3 regions of the Shinella sp. HZN7 genome follow, and region 3 is predicted to be linked to each of the others. Evidence: predicted binding sites of a transcription regulator. Region 3 holds the regulator's gene; each other region holds the start of a gene.
What was found. Region 3 encodes PhoB, which activates phosphate uptake and scavenging genes when phosphate is short. Its sites were predicted from a motif close to TGTCATNNANCTGTCAT; they were not measured.
Positions count from the first base shown of each region.

Region 1 (6,976 bases), on a different replicon from region 3:
CCTCTGGCATGCCCGCGCGCTCGATGCCTTCACCTTCGGCACGGAATCGGCGGCCTCGCTCGGCATTCCGGTGCGGCGGGTCTATGTCGTGCTGATCGCCGTCTCGGCGCTGATGACGGCCGTGATGGTCTCCATCGTGGGGTCGATCGGCTTCGTCGGGCTCGTCATTCCCCATGCCGCGCGCATGGTCGTCGGCGTCCGGCACGGGCTGCTGCTGCCGGCCTCGGCGCTGATCGGCGCGGTCTTCATGATCGCCGCGGACGTGCTGTCGCGCGTCATCATTCCCGGCCAGGTGCTGCCCATCGGCGTCATCACGGCGCTGTTCGGCGCCCCGGCCTTCGCGCTCATCCTCAGCCAACGGAGGTCGGCCCTGTGACCCTTTCGGCAAAAGGCCTCTCCTGGTCGGCCGGCGGCACGACCATCCTGTCGGACGTCTCGCTCGACGTGCGCCCCGGCGAATTTCTGGGCATCATCGGCCCGAACGGCTCCGGCAAGACCAGCCTGATGGCGCTGATGGCCGGCATCCGCAGGCCGCAGGCCGGCGTGGTGACGCTCGACGGCAGGCCGCTCTCCGCCCATGGCCGGCAGGCGATCGCCCGCCGCATCGCCTTCGTGGAGCAGCAGGCCGAGACCACCGAGCGCATCACCGCGCGCCAGGCGGTCGAGCTCGGCCGCACGCCCCATCTCGGCGCCCTGACGCCCTGGTCGCGCACCGATGATGCCATTGTCGACCGGGCGCTGGAGGAGGTCGACATGGCGCGCTTTTCCGGCCGGCTGTGGCACACGCTCTCCGGCGGAGAGCGCCAGCGGCTGCACATCGCCCGCGCGCTCGCCCAGCAGGCGCCGATCCTCCTCCTCGACGAGCCGACCAACCACCTCGACATCGGCCACCAGATCAGCCTGCTCCAGCTCGTGCGCGAGCAGGACCTGACCGTCGTCGCCGCGCTGCACGATCTCAACCACGCCGCCATGTTCTGCGACCGCATCGCCGTCATGCAGGGCGGCCGCATCGTCGCGCTCGGCACGCCCGCCAAGGTATTGGAGCCGCAGCGCCTCGCCGACGTCTTCGGCGTCACCGTCGATGTCGAGCGCGACAGCACCGGCGGCTGCTTCATCCGCTATCGCCGGCCGGAACCGCGGCCTGCCAAACTCAAGCTCGTTGCAGAGGCATGATGAAAACCGGTCTCCTCCTCGCCGCGGCCTTCGCCGCCCTCCTCCATGCCGTTCCCGCCGCGGCCGAAACGTTTCGCGTCGAGATGCGCAACCGCGGCGAAAGGGGCTCCATGGTCTTCGAGCCGGATTTCCTGGCGATCAAACCGGGTGACAGCATCAAGTTCGTCGCCACCCACAAGAGCCACAATGCCGCAAGCATCGACGGCATGGTTTCCGAGGGCTATGCGGGCTTCAAGGGCAAGATCAACGAGGAGATCGAGGTGACCTTCGACCAGCCGGGCTACTACGGCATCAAGTGCTCGCCGCATTTCGGCATGGGCATGGTCATGCTGGTCAAGGTTGGCGCAGCGGAGCTGACGGAGGCGATCCGCAAGGTCGAGGTCCCGGCCCGCGCCCGGCCGCGCTTCGACGATATCTTTGCCCGTATCGATGCGGGCGAGGGGCAGTGATGCACGGCCCGCGCCCCAACAGCCATCTCAAGGAAGACATCCGCGACTACTGGTCGCGTCGCTCCGAAACCTTCGATCTCGCCTTCGGCCACCGCATTCCCGAAGGGCCGGAATTCGACGCCTGGGCGGCGGCGATCCGCGAGCGGCTCGGCCCCGAGCCGCGCCGCGTGCTGGAGCTTGCCTGCGGCACGGGGGAAGTGACGCGCCTGCTCCTTTCCCTCGGCCATGAGGTGACGGCGCTCGATTTCTCCGAGGCGATGCTGGCGGTGGCACGGAAAAAGCACGCCGGGGCGAGGGGGCTTCGCTTCCTGCTCGCCGATGCGGAAAACCCGATGGAGCCGGACGAGAGCTACGACGCCATCGTCTGCCGCCATCTCGTCTGGACACTGACGACGCCGGCCACGGCCTTTGCGGAATGGCACCGCATGCTGAAGTCCGGCGGCCTGCTTCTGTTCTTCGACGGCGACTGGGCCGCGCCGACCCGGCTCGGCCGGCTGGCAAGCCGGGCCATCGCCATGCTGGACAAGGTCGTCGGCACCGATCCGCACTATGACGGCGCGATGAGCGAACGGCACGCCAGCATCATGGAGCGCCTGCCCTTCGGCGACGGGCTCACCGTCGAGCGCGTGCTGCCGCTGCTGGAGGCGGCGGGTTTTCGCGACATGACGGTCGGCTCGCATGCGCCCATCGCAAAGGCCCAGCGCCGCACGGCGGACCTGCGCAACCGGCTGCGGACGCTGCTTTACCGCCGTTTCATCCTCTGCTGCCGTCGGGCTCCGGCTCCACCGTCAGCTTGACCCGGTCGGCGGCAAAGCGCGTACGAGAGAACTGGATCGGAACGCCGTCGAGGTCGGTGTTGACCGCCGTCGCCACGAGGATGATCGCCCCGGGCGAGAGCTTCAGGTGGCGGATGTCGTCGCCCTCGGCGTGGATCGCGGAGATTTCGGTCGAGCGGCGGACGTAATCCGGCACGCCGAGTTCGCGGAAGGAGGCGGTGATGGAGCGCGTCCTGTCGTAGATCGCGTCGATCCCCGCGAAACGACCGGCCGGGAAATAATGTGTCCCGCAGGAGACGGGGCGCCTGTCGGCGCTGTTGACGGTTTCGAGCCGCATGCAGGGAGTGCCGGGCGCAAGGCCGAGCGCCTCGGCGACGGTGGCGGGCGCGGCCTCCGTTGCTGCCGCCAGCAGCCTTCCCTCCAGGTTGCGCGTCTGGTTGCCGAGGCCCTGCGAGAAGCGTGTCCGGCGGGAGATGGGAAAGCGCAGGCGGTCGCGCCGCTCGATGCGTGTGCCGATGCCCTGGATCGGGCGCACGATGCCTTCCTCCGCCAGCGCCGCCATGGCGCTGCGCACCGTATGCCGGTTCACGCCGAAGCGGGCGGCCAGCACCACTTCCGGCGGCATCATGCCGGTCTCGTCGAAATCGCCATTGTTGATCGCAAGGCGCATGCGATCCGCGATCTGTCGCCAGAGCGCCACGCCCGATTGCCGTTCCACCATTTCCGCCCCCGCGAAGCCCGCTGTCACACCCTTGTCATCCCGGCCGATTAAGACGAGACTTAGATGTTCGGTTGTCTAGATTAATAGACATTTGGAGATGAGGCAATGGCATCAATTCGGAAATCTGCCGAAAGCGCCGCGATGGGCGAACGGCAGAGGGCGATGGGTCTGCTCGCGAAGGCGAGCCGGGCCGAACTGCAGGCGGCGTTCGACGCGCTCGGCGACAAGCCGGCCGCCCAGCCGGTGCGCGGCCCGGAAACGGGCCTCGTCATGGTGCGCGGGCGCATCGGCGGCGGCGGGGCACCGTTCAATCTCGGCGAGGCGACGGTGACCCGCGCGAGCGTCCGTCTCGAAGACGGCACGGTCGGCCACGGCCAGGCGCTCGGCACCGACAGTGCCAAGGCGCGGCTTGCGGCGATCTTCGACGCGCTCTTCCAGCAGCCGGCCCGCAGGGCCGGGGTGGAGGCGCTGCTTGACGCCGTCGCCGCGCGCATTGCCGACGAGGACGCCGAAAAGGCGCGCCAGACGGCCGCCACCCGCGTCGATTTCTTCACCATGGTTCGCGGAGAGGACTGATGACGACAGACACGCTCGCCTTTGCCGGCGGTTTCGACCGGCCGGTGTTCGAGGCCCAGGCCGCGTTCCGCACGTTGATGGACTGCATGGCCCGCCCGGGCACGATCGGCCGCATCGATGCGACCGTCGTGCCGCCCGCGCCGCTGAACGCGACGGCCGGCGCCATCGCGCTGACGCTCTGCGACCACGATACCACCGTCTGGCTCACCCCGGCGCTCTCCCGCTCGGCGCTGCCGGGCTGGCTCGCCTTCAACGCCGGCGCGACGGTGACCGACGAGCGCCAGAACGCGCGCTTCGCCTTCGTGGAGAAGGGTGCAATGCTGCCCAATCTCAGCCTCTTCGCGCAAGGCACGCAGGAATATCCGGATCGTTCGACGACCCTAGTGGTCGAGATCGATGCTTTCGAGGGCGGGCGGCCGCTCGTGCTGAAGGGGCCGGGCATCCGCACCGAGGCGGAGATCGCGCCGGCGGGCCTGCCCGACATGTTCCCGCATTTCTGGTCGGAGAACCGGCAGAATTTTCCGCGCGGCGTCGACCTGATCCTCGTTGCGGGCGCAAAAATCCTCTGCCTGCCGCGCACCACCATTGTCAGCGTGAAGGAGGCGTAAGACCATGTACGTTGCCGTCAAGGGTGGCGAAGCCGCCATCTCCAACGCCCACCGCCTCCTCGCCGACCGCCGCCGCGGCGACCGTTCGCTGCCGGCCATCGGCATCGAGCAGATCGTCGCGCAGCTCGGCCTTGCCGTCGACCGCGTGATGGCCGAAGCCTCGCTCTACGACCGGTCGCTCGCGGCGCTTGCCGTCCGCCAGGCGCGGGGCGACATGATCGAGGCGATCTTCATCCTGCGCGCCTACCGCACCACGCTGCCGCGCTTCGGCTATTCCAGGCCGGTCGAGACGGGCGACATGCGCGTCGAGCGCCGCGTCTCGGCGACCTACAAGGACCTGCCGGGTGGCCAGCTCCTCGGGCCCACCTTCGATTATACGCACCGCCTGCTCGATCCGTCGCTCCTGACGGACGAGGCGGTCGAAGCGCCGCTGGAGCGCGAGGAGGCCGGCGAGCCGGTGATGCGCGTCTCCGACATCCTGGTCGGCGAGGGCCTCGTCGAGGATGACGGCAGTCTGCCGGACGGCCACGTCGCCGGCGACCTGACGCGCGAACCGCTGGAATTCCCGATGGCGCGGGACCTGCGCCTGCAGGCGCTCGCCCGCGGCGACGAGGGCTTTCTGCTGGCGCTCGGCTACTCCACGCAGCGCGGCTATGCCCGCACCCATCCCTTCGTCGGCGAGGTGCGCATCGGCGAGGTCGAGGTGGAGTTGGACATGCCGGAACTCGGCTTTTCCGTCTCGCTCGGTCGCATCCAGGTGACCGAATGCCAGATGATCGCCCAGTTCAAGGGATCGGCGAAGAACCCGCCGCAGTTCACCCGCGGCTACGGCCTCGTCTTCGGCCAGAGCGAGCGCAAGGCCATGGCCATGTCGCTGGTCGACCGGGCGCTGCGCGCGGAGGAATTCGGCGAGGATATCGTCGCCCCGGCGCAGGATGAGGAATTCGTCATCTCCCATTCCGACAATGTGCAGGCGACCGGCTTCGTCGAGCACCTGAAGCTCCCGCACTACGTGGACTTCCAGGCCGAACTCGATCTCGTGCGCCGCATGCGGCGCGAATACGAGGCCGCGCAGAACATCGATCTTCCGGAGGCCGCAGAATGAGCACGGCAGACCTGGCGACCTACAATTTCGCCTATCTCGACGAACAGACCAAACGCATGATCCGCCGGGCGATCCTGAAAGCGATCGCCATTCCCGGCTACCAGGTGCCCTTCGCCTCGCGCGAAATGCCCATGCCCTATGGCTGGGGCACCGGCGGCGTGCAGGTGACGGCGGCGATCCTCGGCCCCAGGGATGTGCTGAAGGTCATCGACCAGGGGGCGGACGACACGACCAACGCCGTCTCCATCCGCGCCTTCTTCCAGAAGGTCGCCGATGTGGCGGTGACGACAAAGACGCGCGAGGCGACGATCATCCAGACGCGCCACCGCATTCCCGAGGAAAAGCTGACGGCCGGGCAGACGCTCGTCTACCAGGTGCCGATCCCCGAACCCTTGCGCTTCCTCGAACCGCGCGAGACCGAGACGCGCAAGATGCACGCGCTGGAAGAATACGGCCTGATGCATGTCAAGCTCTACGAGGACATCGCCCGCAACGGCCATATCGCCACGACCTATGCCTATCCGGTGAAGGTGGAGGGCCGCTATGTGATGGACCCGTCGCCGACGCCGAAATTCGACAATCCGAAGATGCACATGTCGGAAGCGCTCCAGCTTTTCGGCGCGGGACGCGAAAAGCGCATCTACGCCGTGCCGCCCTTTACCGAGGTCGTCAGCCTGGATTTCGAGGACCATCCCTTCGAGATCCAGACCTTCGACAGGCCCTGCGCGCTGTGCGGCGCGGAGAATGTCTACCTCGACGAGGTCGTGCTCGACGACAAGGGCGGGCGGATGTTCGTCTGCTCGGACACCGATCATTGCGAAGAACGCTGCGCGGGCGGCCATCGCGGCTCTCTCGCCTATGACAAGGAGGCTGCCGAATGACCGACACGCCGCTTCTCAAAGTCCGCGACATCTCGAAGTTCTACGGCGCGCGCATCGGCTGCCAGAACGTCTCCTTCGATCTCTGGCCGGGTGAAGTGCTGGCGATCGTCGGCGAATCCGGCTCCGGCAAGACGACGCTGCTCAACTGCCTCGCCACCCGCCTGATGCCGAGCTCGGGCTCCGTCGAATATCGCATGCGCGATGGCGGGATGCGCGACCTGTCCCGCATGAGCGAGGCGGAGCGCCGCTTCCTGATGCGCACCGACTGGGGTTTCGTGCACCAGAACCCGGCCGACGGCCTGCGCATGGCGGTCTCGGCCGGCGCCAATGTCGGCGAGCGGCTGATGGCCGTCGGCGAGCGACACTACGGCAATATCCGCGAAACGGCCGGCAACTGGCTCGGCCGCGTCGAGATCAGCGTCGACCGCATCGACGACCAGCCGCGCGCCTTCTCCGGCGGCATGCGCCAGCGCCTGCAGATCGCCCGCAATCTCGTGACCTCGCCCCGCCTCGTCTTCATGGACGAGCCGACGGGCGGCCTCGACGTCTCGGTGCAGGCCCGCCTGCTCGATCTGTTGCGCGGCCTCGTGCAGGACCTCGGCCTTTCCGCGATCATCGTCACGCATGACCTTGCCGTCGCCCGCCTCCTCTCGCACCGCATGATGGTGATGAAGGACGGCGTCGTCA
Region 1 is NZ_CP015737.1:501,146-508,121, forward strand. Features, by position in the region: gene shn_RS24680 (iron ABC transporter permease) at 1-376, shown strand, start outside; gene shn_RS24685 (ABC transporter ATP-binding protein) at 373-1,173, shown strand; gene shn_RS24690 (pseudoazurin) at 1,170-1,622, shown strand; gene shn_RS24695 (class I SAM-dependent methyltransferase) at 1,622-2,419, shown strand; gene phnF (phosphonate metabolism transcriptional regulator PhnF) at 2,376-3,119, opposite strand; gene phnG (phosphonate C-P lyase system protein PhnG) at 3,225-3,695, shown strand; gene phnH (phosphonate C-P lyase system protein PhnH) at 3,695-4,303, shown strand; gene shn_RS24715 (carbon-phosphorus lyase complex subunit PhnI) at 4,308-5,408, shown strand; gene shn_RS24720 (alpha-D-ribose 1-methylphosphonate 5-phosphate C-P-lyase PhnJ) at 5,405-6,289, shown strand; gene phnK (phosphonate C-P lyase system protein PhnK) at 6,286-6,976, shown strand, end outside.
Region 1: a site for PhoB is predicted at 3,141-3,157, ahead of phnF (phosphonate metabolism transcriptional regulator PhnF). Genes of this name have one in related genera too.

Region 2 (6,976 bases), 1.1 Mb from region 3:
CCTTGTGCAGGTAGAGCGCGCGCGGCCCGAGCGGGTTGGTGAGCCCCGGCTCCATGCCGCCGGCCCATTTCAGGTTCCGCTCCGGCTCGCGCGCGATCATGTTCTGGGTGGGCGTCCAGCGCGGCCATTCCGCCTTGCGGCCGATGCGCGCGCCGCCCTCGAACTCCAGCCCCGCCTTGCCGACGCCGATGCCGTAGCGCATCGCCATGCCGTCGCCCTGCACGAGGTAGAGGAAGCGGTTCTGCGTGTCGATGACGATGGTGCCGGCCGGCTCCGCCGTCTGGTAGGCGACCTGCTGGCGGAAATATTTCGGATCCACCTTGCTGATATCCATCGCCGGCAGCGGGAAGCGCTCTTCCGGATGTGGCCCGTACATGGCGACATGCATCGGGTCCGGCCCCTTCTTCACCGGCTTGGCGGTGGTGGCGCAGCTTGCAAGCGTCGCCGCAAGGGCAAGGAGGGCGAGGGGCGGAGAGCCGCAAAAGCGCGGGCGCGGGACACACACATGAAGGGGGCACCTGTCGTTCTTCAATTCCGGAATCTGGCTTGAAAGCCTTGCGCGGGGTTCTTTGTCGGCAAAGCGGGCACCGGCGCGGCGAGAAAAAAGCGAAACTGTGGCAATGGCTTGGGTGTGTCCCTGCGGCCACGCGTCGTTCCGTCGCATGCTGCGGCCCGCTTGCCCCGGCGCCGGTGAGGGCGTAAGGCTTTGACCATGCAATGGAGTGAGGAAGCCATCGTTCTCGGCGTGCGGCGCCACGGCGAAAGCTCTGTCATCGCCGAGGTGATGACACGCAGCCGTGGCCGGCATCTCGGCATGGTGCGCGGCGGGCGCTCGCGGACCATGCAGCCGGTGCTCCAGCCCGGCAACTCGGTCGACATCACCTGGCGCGCGCGGCTCGACGAACATCTCGGCGAGTTCCGCATCGAGCCGCTGGAGCTGCGCGCCGGCCGGCTGATGGAGACGGCGACCGCCGTCTACGGCGTGCAGGCCATGGCGGCGCTGCTGCGCTTCCTGCCGGAGCGCGACCCGCATCCCCATCTCTACGAGGCCCTTTCCGTCATCCTCGACCACCTGCACGAGCCGGCCGATGCCGGCGAGCTCTTCGTGCGCTTCGAGCTTGCCGTGCTCAACGATCTCGGCTTCGGCCTCGACCTCTTCGAATGCGCCGCCACCGGCACGCGTGAGGATCTCTGCTACGTCTCGCCGAAATCGGGCCGCGCCGTCTCGCGCGCGGCCGGCGCGCCCTGGGCGGGCAAGATGCTGGCGCTGCCGGCCTTCCTCGGCGACGAGAGCCGGCACGCCGCCGATGCCGCCGCCCTTGCCGACGGCTTCCGGCTGACGGCCTTCTTCCTCAACCGCCATGTCTGCGAGCCGCGCGGGCTGGAGCTCGCCAGCGCCCGCGACGGCTTCATCCAGGCGGCGCTGAAGGCGCTCGGCGCGCCGCGACACGATCAACCCGAAGAGGCGCATGCATGACGGTCGAAATCTATCCGGGGCTGACGGTCGCCGGCGTCGGCACGCTGCCGCTTGACGTGGTGAGGCGCGACGGCGGGCTGAAGGTGTTGCAGGCGATGCTGGCCGGGGATCTGCCCGCTCCGCCGATGGCCAAGACGCTCGCCTTCAGCCTGACGGAGGTGGAGGACGGCCGCGTCGTCTTTGCCGGCCTGCCGTCGGTCGATCATCTCAATCCGCTCGGCACGGTGCATGGCGGCTGGACGGCGACGGTGATGGATTCGGCGCTCGGCTGCGCCGTCTTCTCCGTCGTCAGGCCGGGCGAGGCCTATACGACGATCGAGTTCAAGCTGAACCTCGTGCGCCCCGTCCTGCCCGGCATGGGCGAGGTGTTCTGCGAGGGCAGGATCGTGCATCGCGGCCGCACCATCGCCACGTCCGAAGCCTGGCTGCGCGATGGAAGCGGCAAGCTGCTGGCCCACGGCACGGAAACCTGCGCGATCTTCCCGATCGAAAACCTGATGCGCTGATTCGGGCCTGTCACCGGCGGGTTCGGGTGGAAAGCACTTCCCAATGCGCGCGCGTCGCGGCGAAGTCGCCGCCGGCTTCGATGATCTCGACGACATGGCTGAACCGGTCGCCCTCGCCGGACAGCCGGAGGCGGACCGTGCCGGCCTGCGCGTCCGCCGCCACGTCCCGGATGCCGTCCAGGCGGGTGGGACGGCGCGCTCCGGTCCGGGCGTCCGCCGGCCGGGCGGCGACCGGCATCCATGTCAGCGTGCCGTTTTCCATCACCAGCGGCGCGGCGCCGAACGCGACGGGCATCCAGTCCTCCTCGCCATCGGCCGAAAAATGCGCGACATGGAGGGTGCCGTCATCGAGGCGGTCCGGCTGCCCGGCGTGGTTTGCGACCAGTTTGTAGAGGTGCCCGCCATCGCCGCAATAGGTGACCACGCGGTCATGCCCGTCGACGCGGCAGGCGAGGGCATAGGCATGGCCGAAGCCGTCCTCGGGCCGTCGGTCCCCTTGCGGAGCGTCGGCGTTGCGAAGGATCTGGGACATGGCGGGCTCCGGACTGGTATCGGGAAGAGGCTATTGTGCCCGCCTTGCATGAAAACCGTGCGACAAGCTGAAGAGAACGCCGGCCTCAAACGTAACCCCGTTTAGTCTTTGGAAAAAACCGGGTAGTCTTCGCGCCCGGACAATGCCCGTGTTGGAGTCGCAATGCTCGAAATCCTCTCCCTGGTCGCTCTCGGCCTGGCGCTCTATACCCTCAATGCATCGCGAAACAGTGCGCAGAAACTCGGCGAAGAGGTGATGCGGCTGAAGCGCGAGGTCGAAATGCTGAAGGCCGGGGGCCTGGCCGCACCGGTGGAGACGGCGACCGCCGACACGGCCGAGGCCATCCGCGAGGAGGACGCCGAGGAGGAGGAGGCGCCGGCCGATTTCGCGAGCCCCTGGGCCGCCGCGCAGGCGGCTGGTACCGACGAGGCCGCGAAGGGCCGCGCGATCTTCGGCGGCAGTACGCCCGCCGTTCCGGCCGAAGCCGTTGCGAGCGAGACTGCGGAGGAGGCTGCCGCGGCGGCTTCCGCCGTTCCCGCGGCTGCGGCAAAGCCGAAGGAGAGCTTCGAAAGCCGCATCGGCGCGCGCTGGGCCGTCTGGGTGGGCGGCATCGCGCTGGCGCTCGGCGGCATCTTCATGGTCAAGTATTCCATCGAGGCGGGGCTGCTCAGCCCGGCCGTGCGGCTGTCGCTTGCCGCCGTCTTCGGTCTCGTTCTGACGGCGGTGGGCGAGTTCGTGCGCCGCCGCACCCTGCCGGTCATCGCCAATGCCTTCCAGAACGCCATGATTCCCGGCGTGCTGACGGCTGCCGGCGCCATCACGCTCTTCGCCGTCACCTATGTCTCCTACGAATTCTATGGCTATTTCGGCCCGCTGACCGCCTTCGTGCTGCTTGCCGCCGTTTCCTTCGCGACGATCGGCCTGTCGCTTCTGCACGGGCAGGCGCTTGCCGGCCTCGGCCTGCTCGCCTCCATGGCCACGCCCGCGCTGGTCGCGACGGAGGAACCGAGCGCCTGGGGCCTTTTTGGCTTCCTCTCGGTCGCCTGGCTTGCCACCTTCGCTGCCGCGCGCATCCGCCGCTGGCAGGTCGTGCCGGCACTCGCCAATGCCGGCATGGCGCTCTGGGCGGTGCTCTATCTCTCGCAGGCGAGCGCGGTCGAGGTTCTGCCGGTGCTTCTCGCCATGCTCGTTCTCGCCGTCGGTCATGGCCTCATCTGGCCGGGAAATGTCACGGCGGACGACTTGCCGCCCGCGACGGGCGCTGCCTCCGCCGATCCGCTGGACCGCCTGTTTGCCCCGCCGGCCGTCGCGGTATCGCTGACCGGCGCCCTTGCCCTGGTCTTCCCGGCATTGGTTCTGGCCAATGCGGTTCCGGCGCTGTCCCGGGCGGATTACGCTTTCGCCGCGGTCGTGATGGCGCTCGCCGTGCTCGGCGCGCTACGCGGCTGGGCGGTCTATCCGGCGCTCTTTTCCGCCATCGCGGCGGTGGTCGGCGTCGGTGCGATGGTGGTCTCGCCGGGCGGCCTGCTGTTCGAGGATTTCTCCACGCTCGCCCCGCCGACGCTGGAGGGCGCGTCGACATTGCCGGTACCGGTACTCGGCCTCGTGCCGGTCAACCTGCTGCTGGCGCTCGCCGTCGCCTATGCTGCGGTCGGCCTTGCGGCGGTGCGCCTGCGCCTGGCAGGATCTTCCGCCTTTGCAGCGCTCTGGAGCCTCATCGCCCCGGCGGCGCCCTTTGCCATCCTCGCCATGAGCTTCCTCAATTTCGGCAATCTCTCCTTCGATCTGAAGCATGGCCTGCTTGCGGTGGTGCTCGGCCTTGTCTTCCTCGCTGCTGCGGACGCCTTTTCCCGCGGGCGGGGAGAGGAGGAGGGTGTCTTCCTTCCGCAATGGGCGCTCGTCGCCGGCGGCTTCGCCTTCCTCGTGCTGGCGCTGCATGCCATGACGGACGGCCTTGCCACGACGATCGGCATTGCGGTCCTCGGCGCCGCCGCCGTCTTTTCGACGCGCCTTCGCCGCTGGCCGGTCCTGCCCTGGCTGATGGCCGGGGCGGCCGCGATCGTTGCCGGCCGCATCGGCTGGGAGCCGACCATCGTCGGCGCGGCAAACCTTTCCAAGACGCCGGTCTTCAACCAGTTGCTCGCCGGCTACGGCATCCCGGCCGCTCTGCTCGCGCTCTCGGCCTTCGAGCTGCGCCGCTGGCCGGGAACGCAAATCCGCAATCTCCTGCAGGCGCTGGCCAGCCTCTTCCTTCTGCTGACGGCGGCGATCCTCGTGCGGCACGGCATGAACGGCGGCGTGCTCGACAGTTCCGTGCCGACGCTCGGCGAACAGTCGATCTACACGCTGCTGGTCATCGGCGCTTCGGCGATCCTGATGTCGCTCGACCTGAAATCGCCGAGCCCGGTCTTCCGCTACGGCTCCATGGTGGTCGGCGGGCTCTCGATCCTGTCGATCCTCAGCGCCCATTTCGTCGGCCTCAACCCCTATTTCACCGGCGAGCTGCTCGGCAAGTGGCCGCTCCTGGATCTGCTCTTCGTCGGCTATCTGCTGCCCGGCATCGCCTATGGCGGCCTTGCCTTCCATGCACGGGGCCGGCGGCCGATGCCCTATGTGATCATGCTGGCGCTGACCGGCGTGGCGCTCGCCTTCGCCTGGGTCACGCTCAGCGTGCGCCGCTACTGGCATGGCGAGGGCATCGCCGACTGGAAGGGGTTCCTCCAGCCGGAGACCTATACCTATTCGGTCGTCTGGCTGCTGCTCGGCGTGCTGCTGCTGGCGGTCGGCTCGAAGTTCGATTCCAAGAGCATCCGCCTTGCCTCCGCCGGCCTCGTGCTGATCGCGGTCATCAAGGTCTTCCTGATCGACATGGCCAATCTCGAAGGCATCCTCCGGGCGCTCTCCTTCATCGGGCTTGGCGCGGTGCTGATCGGCATCGGCCTGTTCTACCAGAAGATCCTCTCGGGAAAGTCCGGGACCGGCGAAAAGGCGGAATTGAACGCCGAGGCGTGACAGGCTAGGTCATGGGCAACCACTTGCGGATCGCCCATGACCTTCGCCTGCCTCGCTGCTGCCTTTTCGCCCCTCGGTCCCCTTGCCGAGCGCCTGCTGCCGCAGGCCTTTTCCGCCGATGACGGCTCGCACGACGCCGCGCACCTCATCCGCGTCTGGAAGAGCGCGCGCCGCATCCAGGCGGAGGAGGGCGGCGACCCGCGGCGGCTGGCGGCCGCCGTGCTGCTGCACGATTGCGTGGCGGTGGAGAAGAATTCGCCGCTGCGCGCCGAGGCCTCGCGCCTTGCTGCTGAGAAGGCGGCCGGCCTGCTTGCCGCCGAAGGCTGGAGCAAGGAGGACGTGGCCGCCGTCGCCCATGCCATCCTCACGCACAGCTTCTCCGCCAATCTTCCGCCGGAAACCCTGGAGGCAAAAATCCTGCAGGATGCCGACCGGCTCGATGCGATCGGCATGATCGGCGCCGCGCGCTGCTTCTACATTGCCGGCCGCATGGGCAGCGGCCTCTACGATCCCCTGGATCCGCTCGGCGAAAACCGCCCGCTCGACGACAAGGCTTTCGCCATCGATCATTTCGAGGTCAAGCTGTTCAAGCTGGCGGAAGGGTTCCAGACGGCGGCGGGCGCGCGCATGGCGGAGGAGCGGACGGAGCGCCTGCGGGCGATCCGCGCCATGCTCCTGGATGAAATCTGAAGAAAAACATGCTTTTGTGCCGCCGTATTGAATCTGTCCGGCAGGCCGTTGAATCAACGTTTCAGGAAAGGTCGCCCGCATGAAGGTCGAGGGTCTCAACATCCACCCGCTGAAGAGCGGCCGGGCCATCCCCGTCGAAAGCGCCGGCGTGCGCCTCGACGGCCTTGCCGGCGACCGGCGCTTCATGGTCGTCGAGCCGGACGGCCGCTTCATCACCCAGCGCGAGCTGCAGGCGCTGGCCCGCGTCGAGGCGACGGCGGTCGGCGAAAGCCTGCATCTCGAAATGGAGGGCCGCCAGCTCCTTGCCAGCTTCGATCCCGAGGATCGTCTCGACGTGACCGTCTGGGACAGCCCGGTCAATGCCGCCGTCGCCGACGAGGCCGTCAACGACGTCCTGTCGGACTGGCTCGCGCGCCCGGTCAGGCTCGTGCACATGGATGCGCGGGCCGAGCGGCTGGAGGGCGAGGACTGGGCCGGCAGCCCGGCGCCGGTCGCCTTCGCCGATGGCTTCCCGGTCCTCGTCACGACCACCGGCTCGCTCGCCGACCTCAACCGCACCCTTCTCGCCAAGGGCCAGGAGCCCGTCGGCATGGACCGCTTCCGCACCAACATCCTCGTCTCCTGCGAGGAGCCCTGGGCGGAGGACCTGTGGGAATCGATCGAGATCAACGGCATCGCCTTCGATTTCGTCAAACCCTGCGCCCGCTGCATCATGACCACGCAGGACCAGATGACCGGCGAGCGCATCGGCGGCAACCC
Region 2 is NZ_CP015736.1:1,257,209-1,264,184, forward strand. Features, by position in the region: partial or broken gene shn_RS06020 (L,D-transpeptidase) at 1-507, opposite strand, end outside; gene recO (DNA repair protein RecO) at 713-1,477, shown strand; gene shn_RS06030 (PaaI family thioesterase) at 1,474-1,983, shown strand; gene shn_RS06035 (alkaline phosphatase PhoX) at 1,994-2,515, opposite strand; gene shn_RS06040 (DUF2339 domain-containing protein) at 2,678-5,527, shown strand; gene shn_RS06045 (HD domain-containing protein) at 5,564-6,217, shown strand; gene shn_RS06050 (MOSC domain-containing protein) at 6,297-6,976, shown strand, end outside.
Region 2: a site for PhoB is predicted at 2,564-2,580, ahead of shn_RS06035 (alkaline phosphatase PhoX). Genes of this name have one in related genera too.

Region 3 (6,976 bases):
GGCCGCCGATGATCTCAACCGCATGACGACGGCGAGCAGCACGTTCCGGTCGATCCTGGCGCTGATCATCGCCGTCGCCGGCGGCGCGCTCGCCTACCGGTCGATCGCGCCGCGTTTCCGGGCCCGCAACCGCGTCGAAGGCGTGATGCTGGTGGCGCTGATCGGCGCCTCCTCGATCGCCATCCTGACGACGGTCGGCATCGTCGCGTCGATGCTGACGGAAGCGGTCCACTTCTTCAACGCGGTCCCGGCCGGGGAGTTCTTCTTCGGCACGGTCTGGGATCCGCGCTTCGCCGCCGCCGGCGCGACGGATTCGTCCGGCCAGTTCGGCCTGATCCCGCTGCTCGCCGGCACGCTCTATATCGGCCTGGTCGCCATGCTGGTCGCCGTGCCGGTCGGCCTCTTCGCCGCCATCTACATGTCGGAATACGCCTCGCGCCACGTCCGCTCGGTCGCCAAGCCGCTGCTCGAAGTGCTCGCCGGCATCCCGACCATCGTCTACGGTTTCTTCGCCCTCGTGACGGTCGGCCCGTTCCTGCGCGACATCTCCGCCCAACTGAGCGGCCTCGTCACCGGCAATTATTCGAGCTTCATCCAGGCGCAGAGCGTCCTGACCGCCGGTTTCGTCATGGGCATCATGCTGATCCCCTACGTCTCCTCGCTGTCGGACGACATCATCACCGCCGTGCCGCGCGCCCTGCGTGACGGTTCGCTCGGCCTCGGCGCGACGCGTTCGGAAACGATCAAGCGCGTCATCCTGCCGGCCGCCCTGCCGGGCATCGTCGGCGCACTGCTGATGACCGCTTCGCGCGCCGTCGGCGAAACCATGATCGTGGTGCTTGCCGCCGGCGTTGCCGCCCGCATGCAACTCAATCCCTTCGAGCCGATGACGACGGTGACGGTCAAGATCGTCAACCAGTTGACGGGCGATCTCGAATTCACCTCGCCTCAGACGCTGGTGGCCTTCGCGCTCGGCATCACGCTGTTCGTCATCACGCTTTGCCTCAACATCTACGCCCTCTACATCGTGCGCAAATACCGGGAGCAGTACGAATGAGCCAGGTCTCCACGAGCCCCTCGATGGCCGCCCTAGGCGCTGCCTCCAGGCCCGAACGCCGCGATATCGGCCTGCGTGGCCGCTACGCCGCCGAACGCCGCTTCCGCCTCTACGGCATGGCCGCGATCGCCTTCGGCCTCCTCTTCCTGTTCCTTCTGCTGTTCTCGGTGGTCTCCAAGGGCTACACCGCCTTCCAGCAGTCGATGATCACCATCCCGGTGGAGTTCTCGGAGCAGATCATCGACAAGGACAACGAACGCGCGACCAACCCGCAGAAGCTGGTTTCGGCCAATTATCCGGTCGTCGCCCGCGATGCGCTGGCCAGGGTGCTGGGCGTTGCCGCGGACGACCGCGCCGCCATGCGCGAGGTCAACGGCATGATCTCGGACAGCGTCCGCGTCCAGCTCCGCAACCTCGTCACCGCCAACCCCGCGATCATCGGCACCACGCAGCCGGTGACCTTCCTTGCGCACGGTGACCTCGATTCGGCCTTCAAGGGCCAGATCAACCTCGACGTGCCGGAAAAGGACCGCAAGATCTCCGACAGGCAGATCGGCTGGATGAACCAGCTCGCCGAAAGCGGTGCGCTTTCCAAGCACTTCAACACCGGCCTCTTCGTCAACGGCGCATCGAGCCGTCCGGAAGCCGCCGGCGTCGGCGTCGCGCTCATCGGCTCGCTCTACATGATGCTGATCGTGCTCGTGCTGTCCTTGCCGATCGGCGTGGCCGCCTCGATCTACCTGGAAGAGTTCGCCCCGAAGAACCGCTTCACCGACCTCATCGAGGTGAACATCAACAACCTCGCCGCCGTGCCGTCCATCGTCTACGGCCTCCTGGGCCTTGCCGTCTTCGTCAACTTTGCGGGCTTCCCGCGCTCGGCGGCCCTGGTCGGCGGCCTGGTGCTGACCCTCATGACGCTGCCGACGATCATCATCGCGACCCGCGCTGCCCTGAAAGCCGTGCCGCCGTCGATCCGTTCGGCCGCCCTCGGCCTTGGCGCATCGAAGATGCAGACGGTGTTCCACCATGTCCTGCCGCTCGCCATGCCCGGCATCCTGACGGGCACGATCATCGGCCTTGCACATGCGCTCGGCGAAACCGCGCCGCTGCTCCTCATCGGCATGGTCGCCTTCGTCGCCGACGTTCCGGCAACGCCGATGGATCCGGCAACGGCCCTTCCGGTGCAGATCTACATGTGGGCGAACGAGGCCGAGCGCGCCTTCGTGGAGCGCACCTCGGGAGCCATCATCGTGCTCCTCATCTTCCTCATCCTCATGAATGTTGGTGCAATCCTGTTGCGCCGCCGTTTCGAACGGCGCTGGTAGAAGGACCGATCATATGAACATGATGTCAGAAGCAGCAGTCGAGAAAGCGCTGGACAAGAAAATGAACGACATTTCCTACAAGATGATCGGCAAGGACGTCTCGGTTTATTACGGCGAGAAGCGCGCCCTTTACGACGTCAACCTCAATGTGCGCGAAAACACCGTGACGGCGCTCATCGGTCCGTCCGGCTGCGGCAAGTCGACGTTCCTGCGCACGCTGAACCGCATGAACGACACGATCGACGGCTGCCGCGTCACCGGCCGCATCACGCTCGACACGGACGATATCTACGATCCGGCGATCGACGTCGTGGAACTGCGCGCCCGCGTCGGCATGGTGTTCCAGAAGCCGAACCCGTTCCCCAAGTCGATCTACGAGAACGTCGCCTACGGTCCGCGCATTCATGGCCTTGCCAAGGCGAAGGCCGACATGGACGCCATCGTCGAGCAGAGCCTTCAGAAGGCCGGCCTCTGGAACGAGGTGAAGGATCGCCTGCAGGAGGGCGGTACCGGCCTTTCCGGCGGCCAGCAGCAGCGCCTGTGCATCGCTCGAGCCGTCGCCGTCAGCCCGGAGGTCATCCTGATGGACGAGCCCTGTTCGGCGCTCGACCCGATCGCGACCGCCAAGGTCGAGGAGCTGATCCACGAGCTGCGCGCCAACTTCACCATCGTAATCGTGACGCACTCGATGCAGCAGGCGGCCCGCGTCTCGCAGCGCACCGCCATGTTCCACCTCGGCAACCTCGTCGAGGAGAACGACACCGACAAGATGTTCACCAACCCGGATGACCAGCGCACGCAGGACTACATCATGGGCCGCTTCGGCTGACGGCTGTCGCCGAATCCGTGAAAACCCGCGCGCATTAAGGACAGAACCATGTCATCGACCCATATTGTCTCGATTTACGACGAAGAACTGAAATATCTCTCCCGCCGCATCTCCGAAATGGGCGGTACGGCCGAGCAGATGGTGGCGGACTCGGTCCGCGCCCTCGTCACGACGGATGCGGCTCTGGCCCAGAAGGTCATTTCCGAGGACGTCATCCTCGACAATGCCGAGCGCCAGATCAACGACAAGGCGATCGTCACCATCGCCAAGCGCCAGCCGATGGCCGCGGACCTGCGCGAGATCATGGGCGCGATCCGCATCGCGGCCGAGCTGGAGCGCGTCGGCGACCTCGGCAAGAACACTGCCAAGCGCGTCATCGCCGTGCAGAGCTCGGGCATGCCCCGCAAGCTTGCCCGCGGTCTCGAACACCTCGCCGAACTCGCGCTGATGCAGCTCAAGGAAGTGCTCGACGTCTATGCCACCCGATCGGTGGACAAGGCCAAGGCGATCCGCGAACGTGACGACGAGATCGACGCGATCTACACCTCGCTGTTCCGCGAACTTCTCACCTACATGATGGAAGACCCGCGCAACATCACGCCCTGCACGCACCTCCTGTTCTGCGCCAAGAACATCGAGCGCATCGGCGACCACGCGACCAACATCGCCGAGACCATCTACTACATGGCGACCGGATCGCAGCCGGAGGGCGAACGCCCGAAGGACGACACTTCGACCTCCGTCGTCGCGGCCGGCCTCGCCGACGCGTCCGAGTAAAGAGAGCAGGTTCAACTCCATGGTGCCCAGAATTGCCGTCGTGGAAGACGAGGAGGCCCTCAGCGTCCTCCTGCGCTACAATCTGGAAGCGGAAGGTTTCGAGGTCGATACGATCCTGAACGGTGACGAGGCCGAGATGCGTTTGCAGGAGCGCATGCCTGACCTCCTCATCCTCGACTGGATGCTTCCAGGCGTTTCCGGCATCGAACTGTGCCGGCGCCTGCGCCAGCGCCCGGAAACCGAACGCCTGCCGATCATCATGCTGACGGCGCGCGGCGAGGAGAGCGAGCGCGTGCGCGGCCTTGCCACCGGCGCGGACGATTATGTCGTGAAACCCTTTTCGACGCCGGAACTCGTCGCCCGCGTGCGGGCGATGCTGCGCCGGGCCAAGCCCGAGGTCGTCTCGACGGTGCTGCGCTGCGGCGATATCGAGCTCGACCGCGAGACGCACCGCGTCCACCGCCGCACCCGCGAGGTCCGCCTCGGCCCGACGGAATTCCGCCTCCTGGAGTTCCTGATGACCTCGCCCGGCCGCGTCTTCTCGCGCTCGCAGCTTCTCGATGGCGTCTGGGGCCATGATATCTATGTCGATGAGCGGACCGTCGACGTGCATGTCGGCCGCCTGCGCAAGGCGCTCAACTTCGCCAACATGCAGGATGTCATCCGCACGGTGCGCGGCGCCGGCTATTCGCTGGAGGCCTGAGCGAACGGGTTTCCTCCCAAGGACGGAAATGGGCCCTCAGGGGCCTGTTTGCGTTTTGGGATGCGAACGCCCCTCATCCCGCTGCCGCGACCTTCTCCCCGCAAGCGGGGAGAAGGGGATGGGGCGAGGCCTCGCTCCCTCGCTTCCCAGTAAGTTTCTGGAAACCGGATCGGCATACCCCTTCGCCCCGCTTGCGGGGAGAAGGTGCCGGCAGGCGGATGAGGGGCGCTCGCCTCACAAACGAAAACGGACCCTCTCGGGCCCGCATCGCATGTCCTGCCGTGGAAAAGATTACCGCATCCGCCGCCGCTCGGCCGAGGGCTGGTAGGCGAGGCGCTGGTGGTAGGTGCAGTAGGGGGAATTGTCGGGGGATTCGTTGCCGCAGAAGTGGAAGTCGTCGTTGAGCGGATCGCCGATCGGCCATTTGCAGGTGCGCTCGGTGAGCTGGGTCAGCTCCAGCCGGCGCGACATCGGCACGACCACGCTGTTGCCGTTGGCCGGAACCGGAAGGGTCTCGGCCTGCATTTCGAAATCGACGTCGATCTCTTCCTTGGGAAGCGTGTTGTCGGCCGGCCGGGCGACGGGCCGGGCAGCGACGGGACGGGCCGCGAAATTCGACGGGCGCGGCGTCGCCGGCGCCGGACGCTTCGGGCGTGCCGCGGTCTGGGTGCCGCCGGCCTTGGCGCGGCCGGGCAGGTTCAGCCGGTGCACCTTGCCGATGACGGCGTTGCGGCTGACGCCGCCGAGCTGCGCCGCGATCTGGCTCGCGCTCAAGCCCTCGCTCCAGAGCTTCTTGAGTTTCTCGACGCGCTCGTCTGTCCAGTTCATGTTTTCGTCTCCGCTCGGCGTCCAGGATGCAGGAATCCCTCGTCGTGCTCCGGACGGGTCCGGAACCTGAACGCCCTAACTCTTTTGGTGACTAGTTCCGCCGCATGCAGTCTAGTAATTGGTCCTTAACCTAGAGACCGGTGGACTCTGTGACAAGAGTCGCCGGAATCCGGGCGAATCGATTTCGGAGTTTTCCCCAACTTGCTGGTCAGGTGTGACTCGATAGCGACACCTTCCGCGTGCGCCGTGAATCCTCACCTTGCGGGATGTTCAGCGCCATTTCGGGTGCGATTTTGTTGACATCCCAAGATGAAATGCCGATAGTGCGGCATGCCGCCGAAAGGCGGCTTTTGGTTTTTCTGAAGCCCGGAAAAGTCAAGCCGCATTCCTGTTTTTCCGCATCTCTTTTCGGAGGATCCGCGCATGGCCGATGTCGCGCCGCTCTATGAAACCTACATGCGTGCGCCGCTCAGGTTCACGCGCGGGGAGGGCGTGTGGCTGATCGCCGAAGATGGCGAGCGATATCTCGATTTTGCCGCCGGCGTCGCCGTCAATTCGCTGGGCCATGCGCATCCCCATCTCGTCGCCGCGCTGAAGGACCAGGCCGACAAGGTCTGGCACCTGTCGAACCTCTACGAGGTCCCGGGCCAGGAAAGCCTCGGCCGCCGGCTGACGGAGGCCACCTTCGCCGACAAGGTGTTCTTCACCAATTCGGGCGCCGAGGCGCTGGAATGCGCGATCAAGACGGCCCGGCGCTACCATTTCGCCAAGGGCCATCCCGGCAAGTTCCACATCATCACCTTCGAAGGCGCCTTCCACGGCCGCACGATCGCGACGATCGCCGCCGGCGGGCAGGAGAAGTATATCGAGGGCTTCGGCCCCAAGGCGCCGGGCTTCCTCAAGGTTCCCTTCGGCGATATCACGGCCGTCAAGGATGCGATCACCGAGGAAACGGCCGGCATCCTGATCGAGCCGGTGCAGGGCGAGGGCGGGCTGCGTCCGGTGTCGAAGGAGTTCATGCAGGAGCTGCGCCAGCTCTGCGACGAATACGGCCTGCTGCTCATCCTCGACGAAGTGCAGACAGGCGTCGGCCGCACGGGACGCCTCTTCGCCCATGAATGGGCCGGGGTCACGCCTGACATCATGGCGATCGCCAAGGGGATCGGCGGCGGCTTCCCGCTCGGCGCCTGCCTTGCCACGAACGAGGCGGCGGCCGGCATGGTCGCCGGCACGCACGGCTCGACCTATGGCGGCAACCCGCTCGCCATGGCCGTCGGCAATGCCGTGCTCGACGTGGTGCTGGAGGACGGCTTCCTTGAGCATGTGCGCGATGTCGCGCTCGTTTTCCGCCAGGGCCTTGCCGCGCTGAAGGATCGTTTCCCCGACATCATCGAGGATATTCGCGGCGAGGGCCTGATGCTCGGCATCAAGGCGAAGATCCCGGTCGCCGACCTCCT
Region 3 is NZ_CP015736.1:110,345-117,320, forward strand. Features, by position in the region: gene pstC (phosphate ABC transporter permease subunit PstC) at 1-1,057, shown strand, start outside; gene pstA (phosphate ABC transporter permease PstA) at 1,054-2,382, shown strand; gene pstB (phosphate ABC transporter ATP-binding protein PstB) at 2,396-3,211, shown strand; gene phoU (phosphate signaling complex protein PhoU) at 3,260-3,988, shown strand; gene phoB (phosphate regulon transcriptional regulator PhoB) at 4,008-4,691, shown strand; gene shn_RS00555 (GcrA family cell cycle regulator) at 4,983-5,519, opposite strand; gene shn_RS00560 (aspartate aminotransferase family protein) at 5,943-6,976, shown strand, end outside.